2 linked regions of the Thiosocius teredinicola genome follow. The protein of the gene in region 1 interacts with the protein of each later gene in a pairwise test. Links are inferred from orthologs where the notes say so. Each region holds a gene or a part of one and is shown in the gene's direction. Other genes may lie near its edges.

The links.
Region 2: the proteins of B1781_RS19965 (region 1) and minC interact in binary tests that used the Escherichia coli proteins (3 or more experiments, as listed by UniProt). The link is inferred for Thiosocius teredinicola from one-to-one orthologs.

What each region holds. Positions count from the first base shown.
Region 1 is NZ_CP019936.1:4,226,462-4,233,230, forward strand. What follows is about bases 1,561-4,559. They hold B1781_RS19965 (carboxysome peptide A), read left to right. Parts: upstream 1,561-2,920; coding sequence 2,921-3,199; downstream 3,200-4,559. Other genes in these bases: B1781_RS19960 (carboxysome shell carbonic anhydrase), read left to right, coding at 1,561-2,921; B1781_RS19970 (carboxysome peptide B), read left to right, coding at 3,180-3,449; B1781_RS19975 (BMC domain-containing protein), read left to right, coding at 3,498-3,791; B1781_RS19980 (BMC domain-containing protein), read left to right, coding at 3,831-4,148; B1781_RS19985 (ferritin-like domain-containing protein), read left to right, coding at 4,171-4,559. Outside these bases: B1781_RS19955 (CsoS2 family carboxysome shell protein), read left to right, coding at 1-1,303; more of B1781_RS19960, read left to right, coding at 1,518-1,560; more of B1781_RS19985, read left to right, coding at 4,560-4,647; B1781_RS19990 (4a-hydroxytetrahydrobiopterin dehydratase), read left to right, coding at 4,673-4,930; ParA family partition ATPase, read left to right, coding at 4,943-5,566; B1781_RS20000 (hypothetical protein), read left to right, coding at 5,568-5,771; B1781_RS20005 (LysR family transcriptional regulator), read left to right, coding at 5,896-6,769. UniProt on the Escherichia coli protein: Probably forms vertices in the bacterial microcompartment (BMC) dedicated to ethanolamine degradation. It may be involved in transporting positively charged molecules into and out of the BMC.
Region 2 is NZ_CP019936.1:730,138-736,823, forward strand. What follows is about bases 2,529-5,444. They hold minC (septum site-determining protein MinC), read left to right. Parts: upstream 2,529-3,586; coding sequence 3,587-4,303; downstream 4,304-5,444. Other genes in these bases: B1781_RS03480 (hypothetical protein), read left to right, coding at 2,529-2,846; B1781_RS03485 (hypothetical protein), read left to right, coding at 2,902-3,444; minD (septum site-determining protein MinD), read left to right, coding at 4,361-5,170; minE (cell division topological specificity factor MinE), read left to right, coding at 5,172-5,420. Also shown: B1781_RS03475 (putative bifunctional diguanylate cyclase/phosphodiesterase), read left to right, coding at 1-1,975; more of B1781_RS03480, read left to right, coding at 2,265-2,528; B1781_RS03505 (PEP-CTERM sorting domain-containing protein), read right to left, coding at 5,509-6,414; XrtA/PEP-CTERM system TPR-repeat protein PrsT, read right to left, coding at 6,661-6,686. UniProt on the Escherichia coli protein: Cell division inhibitor that blocks the formation of polar Z ring septums. Rapidly oscillates between the poles of the cell to destabilize FtsZ filaments that have formed before they mature into polar Z rings. Prevents FtsZ polymerization.

The sequences.
Region 1 (6,769 bases):
GCCCGGCACCTGCAAGCGCGTGACCGGTTCGGAGTATGTCAGTGCGCAACAGGACGAAGCCTTCTGCGGCACCAAGCCTGCGCCGGCGGCCAACCGCGTAACCGGTAGCGAGACCCGCAAGGGCAAATCGGTCACCGGCAACAACGTCGGTCGCAGCGGCAAGGTCACCGGTGATGAGTCCGGCGCACAGCGCGAACTCACCGGCACCCAGTACACCAATACGACGCAACCGATGGAAGGTCGCGGCGCACCGGCAAAAGTCGGACAAAGCAAAACGCTGCGTGGCGGCACCGTCAGCGGCACGCTGGTCGGTCGGCGCGAGCGTATGACCGGCGACGAAGCCGGTAGCTGCCGCAACGTGACCGGCGACGATTACATCGGCCAGGAACAGTTCACCAGCTTCTGCAAGACCAAGCCGGAGCCGAAAGACCGCAAGGTCGGTGTCTCGGGCACCGGCGGTGGCGAAGAAGTCACCGGCAGCATGACCGGCCGCTCGCAGCGGGTTACCGGCAATGAGCCCGGCACCTGCAAAGCGGTTACCGGCACGCCCTATACCGGTAATGAGCAATACGCGACCTATTGCGAGCCGAAAGAAAATTTCGATGCCCGTAAACGCATGGACCCAAGCAAGCGCAGCTTCGGCAAGCCGATGACCGGCCAGCAACCGTCAGTCGGAGGCAGCATGACCGGCGACAGCAAAGGTGCCTGCGAAACCGTCAGCGGCACGCCCTATGTCGGTGCCGACCAGGCCGCCCTCGCCTGCCCGGCGGTTGCCGCAGAACCCGGCAGCCCTGACTTTCCGCAACCGCTCGAAGGCGCCCCTTGGGAAGACTTCAGCGTGCAGTCGCCGTCGCATGCGGCGCAACACGCGGCCCATGCCAGCCATGTAACCGGCTCGCAGTATGAGCAAGGCCAGATCACCGGCCCGTTCGGTAAAGCCGGCGGCAAGGTCACCGGCACCGAAGAGGCGCGGTTCGGCAAAGGCCCACGCGAACCTCAACCGGTCGCAGCCACAGCCACCGAGATCGACGGCCGGATCAAGTCGCGCATCACCGGCGAAGGCCAGGATGCCGGCCCGAAGATCACCGGCGACGACTGGGATCGCGGCGACCGGGTGACAGGTACCGAGGGTGCTTCAGCATCATTACGCAACACTACGCGTCGCGGTACACCGATGAGCGCAATGGGTGCGCGCGCCGCCGAACCGGCAGAAGCTCCGCAGCCGGTCAGCAAGGTAACCGGTAGCAGCGGCAATACCGCACAGGGCTCGCTGGTGACCTACTCCGGCGGTGCTCGCGGCTAAGGCCGGCATCGATTGAACTGATACAGCAACGCAACACGAACTGACGACAACCGACATGCTTCGCTCAACCCGACAATCCGGTCGACTTCGTACCCGCCAGGGCACGCGGTCAACGCAGCCTGCACCGCTGCGCCGCCCCGGCGCGGTCGAGCAGTTGGCCGTCGGTAGTCGCACGCGTGGACCGTCAGGCCGCAGCCCTGCGCGAGCCGGTACTGTGTCTCACCCGCTGTGCCGCAGCGAAGAGAATCAGCGTCTGTTCGGCTATGAGCGCGACGTGAAAGCGGCGTTCGACAATATCGTGCCGACGCTGAAGCAGATCTCCGCCCTGCAGCACGAGGCTGACTTCGAACAGCAGGCGCAGAAGATTGCCCGCGCTCAGCTTGGCTTTGAACTGCCGCAAGAGATCCTTGCGGATGCCTGGGTCACACAGCTGGACATGCGTCGTCTGTTCGCCTGGTGCGTGTTCTCGACCTATCGCCACTTCTGCGACGACTACTATCGGAATGATCCGCTGGCCGTCGATGCCGGTCGTGGCGCCGATGACTTCGATAGCTTCCTGCAGGCCTGCGGTTTCCATACGCTCGATGTCTCGCCATGTGCCGACGGTCGCCTTGCGCACCTCGTGCGTTATGTACTGCGTCTGCCGCAACAGTCGGTACGCCGCAAGTCGTATGCGGGTGCCCTGTTCGATATCGAGGACAGCATTCAGAAGTGGACCGAGGTCGAGCTGGGTCGCTTCCGCGAAGGTCAGCCGAACACGGCCGATGCACCGACACGCTACTTGAAAGCGGTGACGTATCACTACAGTTCAGTCGACCCGGAACACCAGGGTTGTGCCGCGCACGGCTCGGACACCGCCAAGGCCGCACAGGCCGGACGCGAGCGTCTGTATGCCTTCCGCGAAGCGATCGAAAACAGTTTCTGTTGCGGCGCCTCGATCGATCTATTGTTGATCGGTCTGGACACCGACACCGACGCGATCCGCGTCCACGTACCTGACGCAGAGGGCGCCATCGACCTCGACACCGCGGTCGATGCGTTGTCCCTGTTCGACGCGACCGCCCGGTCGAGCGCGTCTGAAGCCACGCATGCGATTGCCGATGCGATCCGCGCCTGTACGCCGGATGTTCAGCCCGGTATGGCGCAGCTCGTCGAGCGCCTGATCGAAAACAATCTGTCGCAGATCGCCTATGTGCGCAGCAACCATGGTGATCACTACGCCGACATCGGCCACGCCGAACGCTTCATCGGTGCCGGCGTCGGCTTCGAAGAGATCCAGCTGCGCAACCTGATGTACTTCGCGTATCTCAATACCGTTGAGGAAGCGACCGCCGATCTGGATGTCGGTATCAAGATCTTTACCGGCCTGAACGTGGCGCACGGTCTACCGGTTCCCGTCATCGTTCGATTCGATCACCACGGTCAGGTGCCAGGTTCGCGTGAACGCGCCGAACAGCACTGTGCGCGTGTTTCCGAAGCACTGCAGGCGCGCTTCGACAGCCTTGCCGAACAGGGTCTGCTGCATGTGCTGCAGGTGACGCGCGACTGTGACGCGGCGGGTTCGATCGACTTGCTGGCGTGTTCAGTCAATGCACATAAGCAGGCAGGAGGTCACTGATGAAGATCTGCCAGGTCGAACGTCCGCTGGTTGCGACCAACCGTATCGCCGAGATGGAACACAAACACCTGCAGGTGGTACGCGATGGCAGCTCGTCGCAGGTCGCGGTCGACGCGGTCGGCGCCAAACCGGGAGACTGGGTGATCTGCGTCGGCAGCTCGGCGGCGCGCGAAGCAGCCGGCAGCAAGGGTTATCCGAGCGACCTGACGATTGTCGGGATCATCGACAAGTGGCCCCCGGAAGGTATGGAGGCCGCCGATGCAGATCCTGCAGGTTGAAGGTTCGCTGGTGTGCACCTCGCGTATCGAAGGATTAAAGCACTCGGTGTTTCGCGTCGTACGCGATGCCAGCGGCAAGCGCCAGGCGGCCACCGATCCGGTCGGCGCCAAACCGGGCGACTGGGTGTTTCTGGCGAGCGGATCGGCCGCGCGTTTTGCGGCCGGCGATTTCGAGATCCTCACCGATCTCACCATCTGCGGGGTAATCGACCAATGGCCGCCGCACGATGCAACTGACCAAGGTCGATGAACAACACAGGTTTCAACATTCGCCCTGATGGGGCTACAGGAGACAACGATGGCAACTGAAAACTACGGCATCGCACTAGGCATGATCGAGACGCGTGGCTTGGTGCCCGCCATCGAAGCGGCAGACGCCATGACCAAGGCCGCAGAGGTGCGGCTGATCGGACGTGAATACGTCGGCGGCGGCTATGTCACGGTGCTGGTCCGTGGCGAAACCGGCGCCGTCAACGCAGCAGTGCGTGCCGGTGCCGACGCCTGCGAACGCGTCGGCGATGGTCTGGTCGCGGCGCACATCATCGCGCGTCCGCACCGCGAAGTTGAGCCGGTACTCGGCAACAACAAGTAACCCCAATAACAGACAGCTACTTCTAAACGGAGAAAGACAATGGCAAGTGAAAACTACGGTATCGCCCTGGGTATGATTGAAACGCGTGGCCTGGTGCCCGCCATCGAAGCGGCAGACGCCATGACCAAGGCCGCCGAGGTGCGACTGATCGGTCGTGAGTTCGTCGGCGGCGGTTACGTCACCGTGCTGGTTCGCGGCGAGACCGGCGCGGTCAACGCAGCCGTGCGTGCCGGTGCAGACGCCTGTGAGCGCGTCGGCGACGGCCTGGTAGCCGCACACATCATCGCGCGTCCGCACCGCGAGGTTGAGCCCGTGTTGCCGACCGGTGGTGCTTCCGACTCGAAGGCTGCGGCGTAACGCAGCCTGGGTGAACTGACCGATGTTGACCGCACGGGCAGACGACAGGGTACTGGGTTACCTGGGCAGAGCGCTCAGCCTGGAACTCTCGGCAGTGCAGATGTACAGCACCCAGGCGCGACTTGTCGCGTCCTGGGGACTGGCCGATGCCGCCGCCCGTCTGCGCAACGAGTCGGAAGAGGAACTGCAACACGTGAACCGCATCATCGAGCGCATGCTTGCAACCGGTGTGGCTCCTAGCGCCTCTCAGCTCCGCCCGGTTCGCCTGGCCCGCGACCTGTCGTCGCTGCTGCAGATCAATCAGCAATTCGAGAGCGAATTGATCGAGCTGTATCGCAACGCTGTAAATCATTGTGCGCGTGTTGGAGACCACGATCATCGAACGTTTTTCGAGGCATTGCACGAAGACGAACGCTCGCACCACCAGGAGTTGTTGGGCTGGCAGGCCAGCCTGCAACCGGCGACGGCCGCCGCGAATGGACGACGCAGCTACCGTTGACACCCGTTATCGCAGGAGACAAACCATGGCAACTGAATGGCAAGAACGCAACCGACCCAATCGCCTTGAGAAGCGCTACGAATTCGCCAACTACGATGCATTGCGCGATTTTCTAGATGCCGCGGCCGATCTGTCCGAGCGCGAGAACTACTACCCCGACATGGGTTTCGGCCGTGACTACGTGAACATCACGATTCATGCGGACGACACCGACAAGTCGATCCTCCCGGCACAACGTGAGTTTGCCGGAGCACTCGACCAATTGCGCGGGGCCGCGGCCTGACCGGCATCCGTCATGACCATCATCGCGCTGGCAGGCAACAAGGGTGGATCGGGCAAGACCACCCTGGCTATCAACCTGGCCAGCGCGCTGGCGCGGCGTGGCAGCGTGGTGTTGCTGGATGCAGATCCCCAGGGTTCGTGCGTTCACTGGTATACCGCTTGCGACGGCAATGGCCCGTTTGCAGTGTTTGCAGCGGCTGACGACCTCGATGCAATGCTCGATGCCAATAGAAACGGCAATGACTTCCTGCTGATCGACTGCCCACCGGCAGTGAACTCACCGCAGACCCTGACCGCTCTCTCGGTGGCCGACCAGGTGTTGATACCGGTGATGCCCTCACCCCTGGATATCTGGGCGGGCCTGCATGTCGAGCCGGTATTGCACCAGGCAAGAGAGAACAACCCCGCCCTCGAGGCGCTGCTGGTCATCAACCAGTTGGAACCACGCACCAAGCTGTCGAAGCTGGCGCGCCAGGCCCTGAATGAGCTGGGGCTGCCGACCGCCACGACCGCGCTGCGGCGACGCGTTGCCTATCGACGGGCGATGCTGGAGGGGCGAAGCGTATTGGACATAGGCTCACGCGGCGCTGAAGCGGCCAGCGAGATCGAACAACTGACCGAAGAACTGGTGAGATGACATGACCGGCAAAGACAAGACCGAGGACCAGCTGCTTTCGAGCATTCGCAAGAACAAGCCCAGCGCGACCGAGCCGACAGCACAAAAAACCACGAAAAAAGTAACGCCGCGCAAGAAGACCGTGTCGCGCGCCAAGCCCAAGCCGAGCGCGCAAGCCGCGAGCGGCGGCAATTACCAATCCGGGCGGCGCGTCTGGCCCGACTGAGGGCCGATTGCGAATCCCTGAAGATCACAGGTTTGCCCGCCGTCTTTCAGATAGGAAGATGTGAGGCACGACGAGAACACGTAATTCAGTGGGGACGAAGCAAAGCCCCTCGGGAGTTAGGAGCATGCCCTACAGCGAGCCCGGTTACACGCCACCCGCGGCAATACCGGAATTTCTGATACGCCACACCACGCTGCGCCAGTTGCAGATATTCGAGGCGATCGTGCGGCTAGGCAGCTTCACGCGCGCCGCTGAGGAACTGTTTCTGACCCAACCCACGGTATCGATGCAGACCAAGAAGCTGTCCGACGCCATGGGACTCCCGCTGTTCGAGCAGATCGGGCGCAATGTTCGGCCTACCGAGGCCGGCATGGAACTGTACGAATCCTGCCGCAAGATCTTCGAGAACCTGGCCAACCTCGAGATGAAGATGTCCGATCTCAAAGGCATCCGACGCGGTCGACTGCGCCTCGGCGTTATCACCACGGCCAAGTACTTTGCCCCCGAGATCCTCGGTGAGTTCTGCAAGGCCTACCCCGGCATCGAGGTCGCACTGAAGGTGTCCAACCGCGACCGTATCCTCGAGCGGCTCAGCGCCAACGAGGATGACCTCTACATCATGGGTCAGGCACCGCACGACCAGACCGACATCCAGGCCTATCCGTTCTCGCCCAACCCGCTGGTGGTGATGGCGCCGCGCGATCATCCCTTGGTTGGACAAAAGAGCATTCCACTCGCGCGTATCGCCGAAGAGCCGCTGATCCTGCGTGAGCCGGGATCGGGTATCCGCGACGCCACCCTACGCCTGTTCGATCAACACGGCCTGCGCCCCAAGGTGCGTATGGAACTCGGCAGTAACGAGGCGATCAAGCACGGCATCGTCGGTGGCCTCGGCCTCTCTGTGCTGTCGTTGCACACGCTCGCACTGGAAGGCCCGGACGGCCCCGTGGCACTGCTTGACGTCGAAGGCTTCCCGATCATGCGCCAGTGGTATCTGG
Region 2 (6,686 bases), 3.5 Mb from region 1 along the record:
GACGGCGATCGCCGGCGAGAGGTCGCCCGGTGTGATTCTCCTCGATCTTCATCTTCCGGGTGCGCGCGGGCTTGAGGGGTTCGAGCGATTGGCCGCCGAGGTTCGCGGCGTGCCGATCATCATTCTGACGAACTGCGATGAAGAACGCATCGCCGCGCAAGCGGTGCGCGGTGGTGCACAAGACTACCTGGTGAAGCGCGAAGTCAATGCCGCGTTGCTGCATCGCGCCATTGTCTACGCCATTGAGCGGCAGCGCGCCGAGCGCGATCTCATCAAGGTCAAAGAGCGCTATGCCTTGGCGGTCGAGGGAGCCAACGATTGCATCTGGGATTGGGATGCGGTCAGTGGGCAGGCCTACTTTTCGCCACGCTGGAACGAGCTCGTCGGCCTCGAGAATGAGACGACGGTCGGCGATCTCGACGACTGGTTCAAACGCGTCCACCCAAAAGATATCGCTGAACTCAAAGGTTTGATGATCCCGCCGGTCAGCGGCGACCGCAATCACTTCGAACACGAGCACCGCTTGCGGCATGAGAATGGCGACTACATCTGGGTCTATGCGCGCGGTGTGGTATTGACCGACGGCGGGGATTCGGCGGTGCGTATGGCCGGTTCCATCAGCAGTATCACCAAGCGCAAGCAGACCGAGCGGCAGCTGATGCACCGTGCGCTGCACGATGCGCTGACGGGGCTGCCCAACCGCGTGTTGTTCATCGACCGCCTGATGCAGGCGCTGCGCCGCTACAAGCGCAACCCTGCGTTGCAGTTTGCGGTGCTGTATTTCGACCTCGATGGCTTCAAGATCGTCAATGACAGCCTCGGCCATTCGGCGGGCGACAGTCTCCTGGTGTCGATAGCCCGTCGTCTGAAGAGCGTTATCAGGCCGGGCGACACGGTGGCACGTATGGGCGGCGACGAGTTTGCCGTGCTGGTGGCCGATATTGAAGACGAGCAGGACATTGCCCAGGTTTCCGAGCGGATTCACCATCTGTTCGAGCGTGAGTTTTCGGTCGCCGGTCGCGGTATGTATTCGAGCGCGAGCATCGGTATTGCCGTGATAACCGAACAATACAATTCGCCGGAAGAACTGCTGCGCGACGCCGATCTCGCGATGTACCGGGCAAAACGCTCCGACACCGAAGGCACCGTGATCTTCGACCAGACCATGCACCAGGCTGCCGTATCCCGCCTCAATCTCGAGACCGATCTGCGGCGGGCCTTGGCGCAGGGTGAATTCGCCGTTTTCTACCAGCCGATCGTTACCCTTGCCGAGCGCCGAATCGTGGCGTTCGAAGCCCTGCTGCGCTGGCGGCACCCCACCAAGGGTGTGCTCTCACCGTCGAGTTTTCTCGCCGTTGTCGAAGACAGCGGCATGCTGTCGGCGCTGAGCTGGTGGGTGCTTGAGGAGGCCTGCCGTCAGGCGCATTCCTGGCGCAACCTATTTCCCGATGGTGAGACGCTGGGGGTCAGTGTGAACGTATCGGCCAATATGTTCCGCGAGGTTCAGTCCGTACAGCGGGTTAAAGACATCGTGCGGCAGTCGGGTATCCGGCCCAAAGACCTCTCGCTGGAGATCACCGAGCGCGATTGCATGGATCATGGTGATGCGATCAAGGTGGCACTGCGCTCGCTGCGCGAACACGGCATCAAACTGCACATGGATGATTTCGGTACCGGCTATTCATCGCTGTCGTATCTGCAGCGTTGTACCTATGATTCGTTGAAGATCGATAGGTCGTTCGTGCAGACGATACACAGCGAAACGCACAGCGTATCGGTGGTGAAGACGATCGTCGGGCTCGGTCGCATGTTGAACATGAATGTGGTCGCCGAAGGCGTCGAATCACAGGATCAGCTCGATACCCTGCTGTCGCTCGATTGCCCGGAGGCGCAAGGGTACTGGTTTTCCGAGCCGGTACCGCCCACCCAGATCGGGCGCCTCATCCGCGAGGCCTGGTGTCTGCCGCAGCTATGACGCTGATCGCGTACGGCGCGAATCGCGGACGCGCACTGCCGGTTTACTTAAACAATGTTGGGACAGGCCCACGGCGAATGTGCCAGAATCCATAAATCACATCTGTCCGATGTCTTTACATCGGATGGCAGCGTGTCATATCGGCAAGGCGTAGCCCGGTTGCCAAGCAGTTGACGGAGCCGAGGATCTGTTGGTTGGTTGAGCGGACGGATTTGAACCTCACACCATGTAACAACGAGCCGCCGGCCTGCCGGTTTCGACGTTTCAGTTTGTGGGATACGATTGATCGATGGCCGACGACCAGAAAGAGCCGAGAACAAGCAACGACGACGTCATTCTGCAGCAGCAGTACCTGAGGGCGCTGAGTTCCTTCGAAGGTATCGTTCTGAGCCAGATCGACGTCAAGAACAAACTCGGCGACCGGCTCAACTACAGCATCCGGGCCGGCCTGATCATTCTGTTTCTTATTGCATTTTCCATCCTGATCCTGCTGCTTACGTTGAGCTCGCAGATCACGCGTATCTCAGACGTCGTCGGAGAAATGAATAACCATTTCACTGCGGTATCCGACCGTATGGACGACATTACCAAGGACTTGATCTCGATGGAGCAGCAGGTCGCCAACCTGAAAGAGATACAGGAAAACACCGCAGTGCTCGAAGTCGAATTCAAGGCGATTGCGGTCAGTACCGGCAATATTGAGGACAGCGTATTGACCATCGCCCAGGCGATGGGCGGCACCCGGCTCAACGTCGAGAACATCGCCTTCACGATGAATGCGATGAATCACGAAGTGCAGGTTATGAGTGCCGAGATGCACCGCATGGCGAAACCGGCCCGAACACTGAACAAGATGTTCCCGTTCCCATGACAGCCGTGCGCCGACCAGAAGGACGGCGCAAACACCTTACAGCGAGGATGCGAGAATGAGTGTCGATCCACGTGCGCCGATCGTTCAGGTCATGGCCCGTCTTGGGCGCGAGACGCAGTTGCATCTTGACGAGCGTCATCGTCACTTCAAGATCACCGACAAGGTGATCCTCGTCATTTCGATCCTGCTGGCCGTGTTGGCCTTCGTCAACGTGTACTACGTAACGGTGCTGTATCAGGACATGAACGGCATCGTCAGCAACATGGATTCGATGTACAAAAACCTGTCGCGCGTCGACAAGGACATGGAACTGATCGCCGACCGTGTGAATCGCTTCGACGATCACATTCAGCATATGTCGCCGATCACGACGAACATGGCGCAGATCACCTCTATCATGCCGCGCCTGCGTGAGAGTATGCAGGCGATGGATGCCGAAATGGCGGCCATCGACGCCGATATGCTGCACGTGACCTCGGCAATGGCAGGCATCGGCGAGCAGATGAATCACATCACCGGGGGCATGGCCGTGATGCGCCAGAATGTCCATCAGATCTCCGGCCCGATGGGTGCGATCAATCCGATTCTGCCGAATTGACGCCGAAATCCGGCGATGCACCGGATGGCCCGATTCGAGCGGGATAATTTGTGAAGCAAACGCTACCTGGCAGGGCGATTTCGGATAGACTCTGAGCCCGAAATCAACAAACAAGCCGATTGCCGGAGAGTAGTGACCAGGCATGTCCGAGGTGTCTCCACGTACCGATCAAGCGCCCGCTGCTTTCGATATGAAAGCGGGCCAATACACGCTGCCGACCCTGGTATTGCGTGATCTTGACGTGAACGCGCTCGACGCGTTTCTCGCCCGGCAAGTCGCCCGCTTGCCGTCGTTTTTTGAGCAGGCGCCGGTCGCAATCGACATCTCTGCCCTGCCGGACACCGACCTGCTCACCGATTTCCCGATGATCGTCGGTATGTTGCGTGGACACGGCATGATCCCGGTGGGTATCCGCGGTGCGTCGCCGGAACAGCGTGAACAGGCCGTTGCGTTGGAAATGGCTATCATCCCGGCGGGTCGCAAAGCGACAGTCAATCGCCCGCAGCCGGTGCGTAGCGCCGCAAAGCCGGCCGTGCCGACCTTGATCGTCGACAAGCCGGTGCGCTCGGGCCAGCGAATCTTCGCCGACAATGGCGACCTGGTGCTGCTGGCCGGCGTCAGTTCGGGGGCGGAGGTGATGGCGGAGGGCCATATCCATGCCTATGGGCCGCTGCGCGGCAGGGCGTTGGCGGGCGTGTCCGGCAATACCGAAGCGCGCATATTCTGTCGCAGCCTCGGTGCCGATCTGGTTTCGATCGCCGGTCGTTATCGGGTCAGCGAGAACCTTGAGAATCGTTATCTAGGACGGGCCGTGCAGATTTCCCTTGTGGAAGATGCGCTGAAATTCGAGCTGCTGTGAAGCGTGGCCCGTCCTCACACCATCTAGCGTGGACCAGGCGTCCATAGGAGCGATCAGTTGCCTCGAATCATCGTCGTAACCTCCGGTAAGGGAGGAGTGGGCAAGACCACGACCAGTGCGGCATTCGCAATGGGTCTGGCCGAGCGCGGTTTCAAGACCGTGGTCATCGATTTCGACGTAGGTCTGCGCAACCTGGATCTGATCATGGGTTGCGAGCGCCGCGTGGTTTACGACTTCGTTAATGTGATTCAGGGCGACGCCAACGTCGGGCAGGCGCTGATCAAAGACAAGCGCAATCCCAACCTGTTCATCCTGCCCGCATCGCAGACGCGCGACAAAGAGGCGTTGTCGATAGAGGGCGTGGGGAAAGTGCTCGAGGACTTGAGCCGCGAGTTCGATTACATCGTGTGCGATTCGCCGGCCGGAATCGAGAAGGGCGCGACGCTGGCGATGTACTACGCCGATGACGCGATCGTGGTCACCAACCCGGAAGTGTCGTCGGTGCGCGACTCGGACCGCATGATCGGCATCCTGTCGAGCAAGTCGCGGCGCGCCGAGCAGAATCTCGAGGGGATACGCGAGTTCCTGCTGGTTACCCGCTATTCGCCGGAGCGCGTTCAGCGCGGTGAAATGCTGTCGCTGGAAGATGTCCAGGAGATCCTGTCGCTCGACCTGATCGGTGTGATCCCGGAATCGATGTCGGTGCTGAACGCATCCAACGCGGGCGTCCCTGTGATCATGGATCGTGAGAGCAGTGCGGGCCAGGCTTATGGCGATATGGTGTCACGGTACCTGGGTGACGACCTGCCGCACCGTTTCCTGAATGTCGAGAAAAAAGGCCTTCTGGGCCGCTTGTTCGGGGGCTGATATGGCGTTACTCGATTTCTTTCGACAGCGGAAGGCCAGCGGTTCGGCGGCGATCGCCAAAGAGCGGCTGCAGATCCTGGTCGCGCACGACCGCCGCGGTGGCGGCCCGTCGTATCTGCCCCAGTTGCAGAAAGATTTGCTCAAGGTGATCCGCAAGTATGTTGCGGTCGACAACGATGCCGTCTCGGTCAATGTGGAACACGATCAGGGTCACGAGATACTCGAACTGAACATCGTGTTGCCTGACTGAAGGCGTTTTCGGCGCGCCTTTCGCGTCGTTTTTTCAGACACAAAAAAGCCCGGCCAAGCCGGGCTTTTTTTGCGCTGAGCGACTTGCGTCAGCTCGCTTTGCGGCCCCAGCGACGGCGGGTCGCAAGTGCGCCGATGCCGAGCAGTGCCAGGGTGCCGGGAACCGGTACACCCGGATCGCCACCGCCTTCGCTCGGCTCACAGTGTGCCGGGTCGCAGCTGACCGTCAGGCCGCTGATGCGGAAGGCGTCGTTGTTGTGTTTCTTATTCGCGCCGGCGATCAAAACGAAGTAACGCGATGCTACCGGGCTGTTGATCGACACCGTGCGGTCGCTGGAGTCGCCATAGTTCTGGGTGATCAGGGTCCAGTCGCCATTACCCGCCCAGGTGTCGTAGTCCGGAATCTGGCCAGGACCGGCGAGGTTGTTGATCTCAAGTTCGGCGCCGCTGTAGGCCCACAGCTCGAAATCGGTGTCGGCGCCATTGTAGGCCTTTAGCAGGCTGATCTCTTCAACCGATACCACGCACGATTCGAAGTCGAACAGTACGGCGTCACGCAGGTACTGCGACTGCCCGCTGTTCTTGATGTTGTCGATCTTGCTGCCCCAGTGGGTGCTTTCGCCCGGCGAGTGAACGCCGATGCCGTAGCGAGGGACGGTTCCATCGGTCGTGTACGAGGTCGCACCGTCACCGATTTGGCCGCTGTAACCGAGCGTGTTGCCGTTGTTGTCCTTGTGGCGGCCGACAGTGAAGCCCTGCAACACCAAGCTATAAGAACCACCGGCGGTCGAGGTGCCGGTATAGGTCAGGGGATCGCCATTGACGTTGCTGCCGCTGGTGAAATCCCAGGTCACGACGCATTCGGGGGTGGGGTCGCCACCGCCGTTGTTGCCTCCGCCACAGTGGTTACCACCACCTTTGTGGGAGAACGTGGCCAAAGCAGTGCTGGAAGCGCCGGCCAGAATGGCGAGCGCTGCGAATTTTAGAATATTCATTTCCCGGCCTGTGATCGTTGAAACAGTGAGTTGTTTGGGTTCTTTGTTATTTCGCTAGCAGAAAATATGCCTAGATCGTTGTTATCTTTACGCCTTTAAATCATTAGTTGCGAACTATATCGCAAAAACAACGATTTACCGCAGCAGCCCAATTGGGAAGAAAATTCGTTAGCCCGTGGGCCGCGTGGTGGACCAAGCAGGAATTTCCCAGATGTAAAGAAACTCGACAGCACTGCGCCGTGCCGGTCACTTCGTCGCTTGCAGTGCGTTCA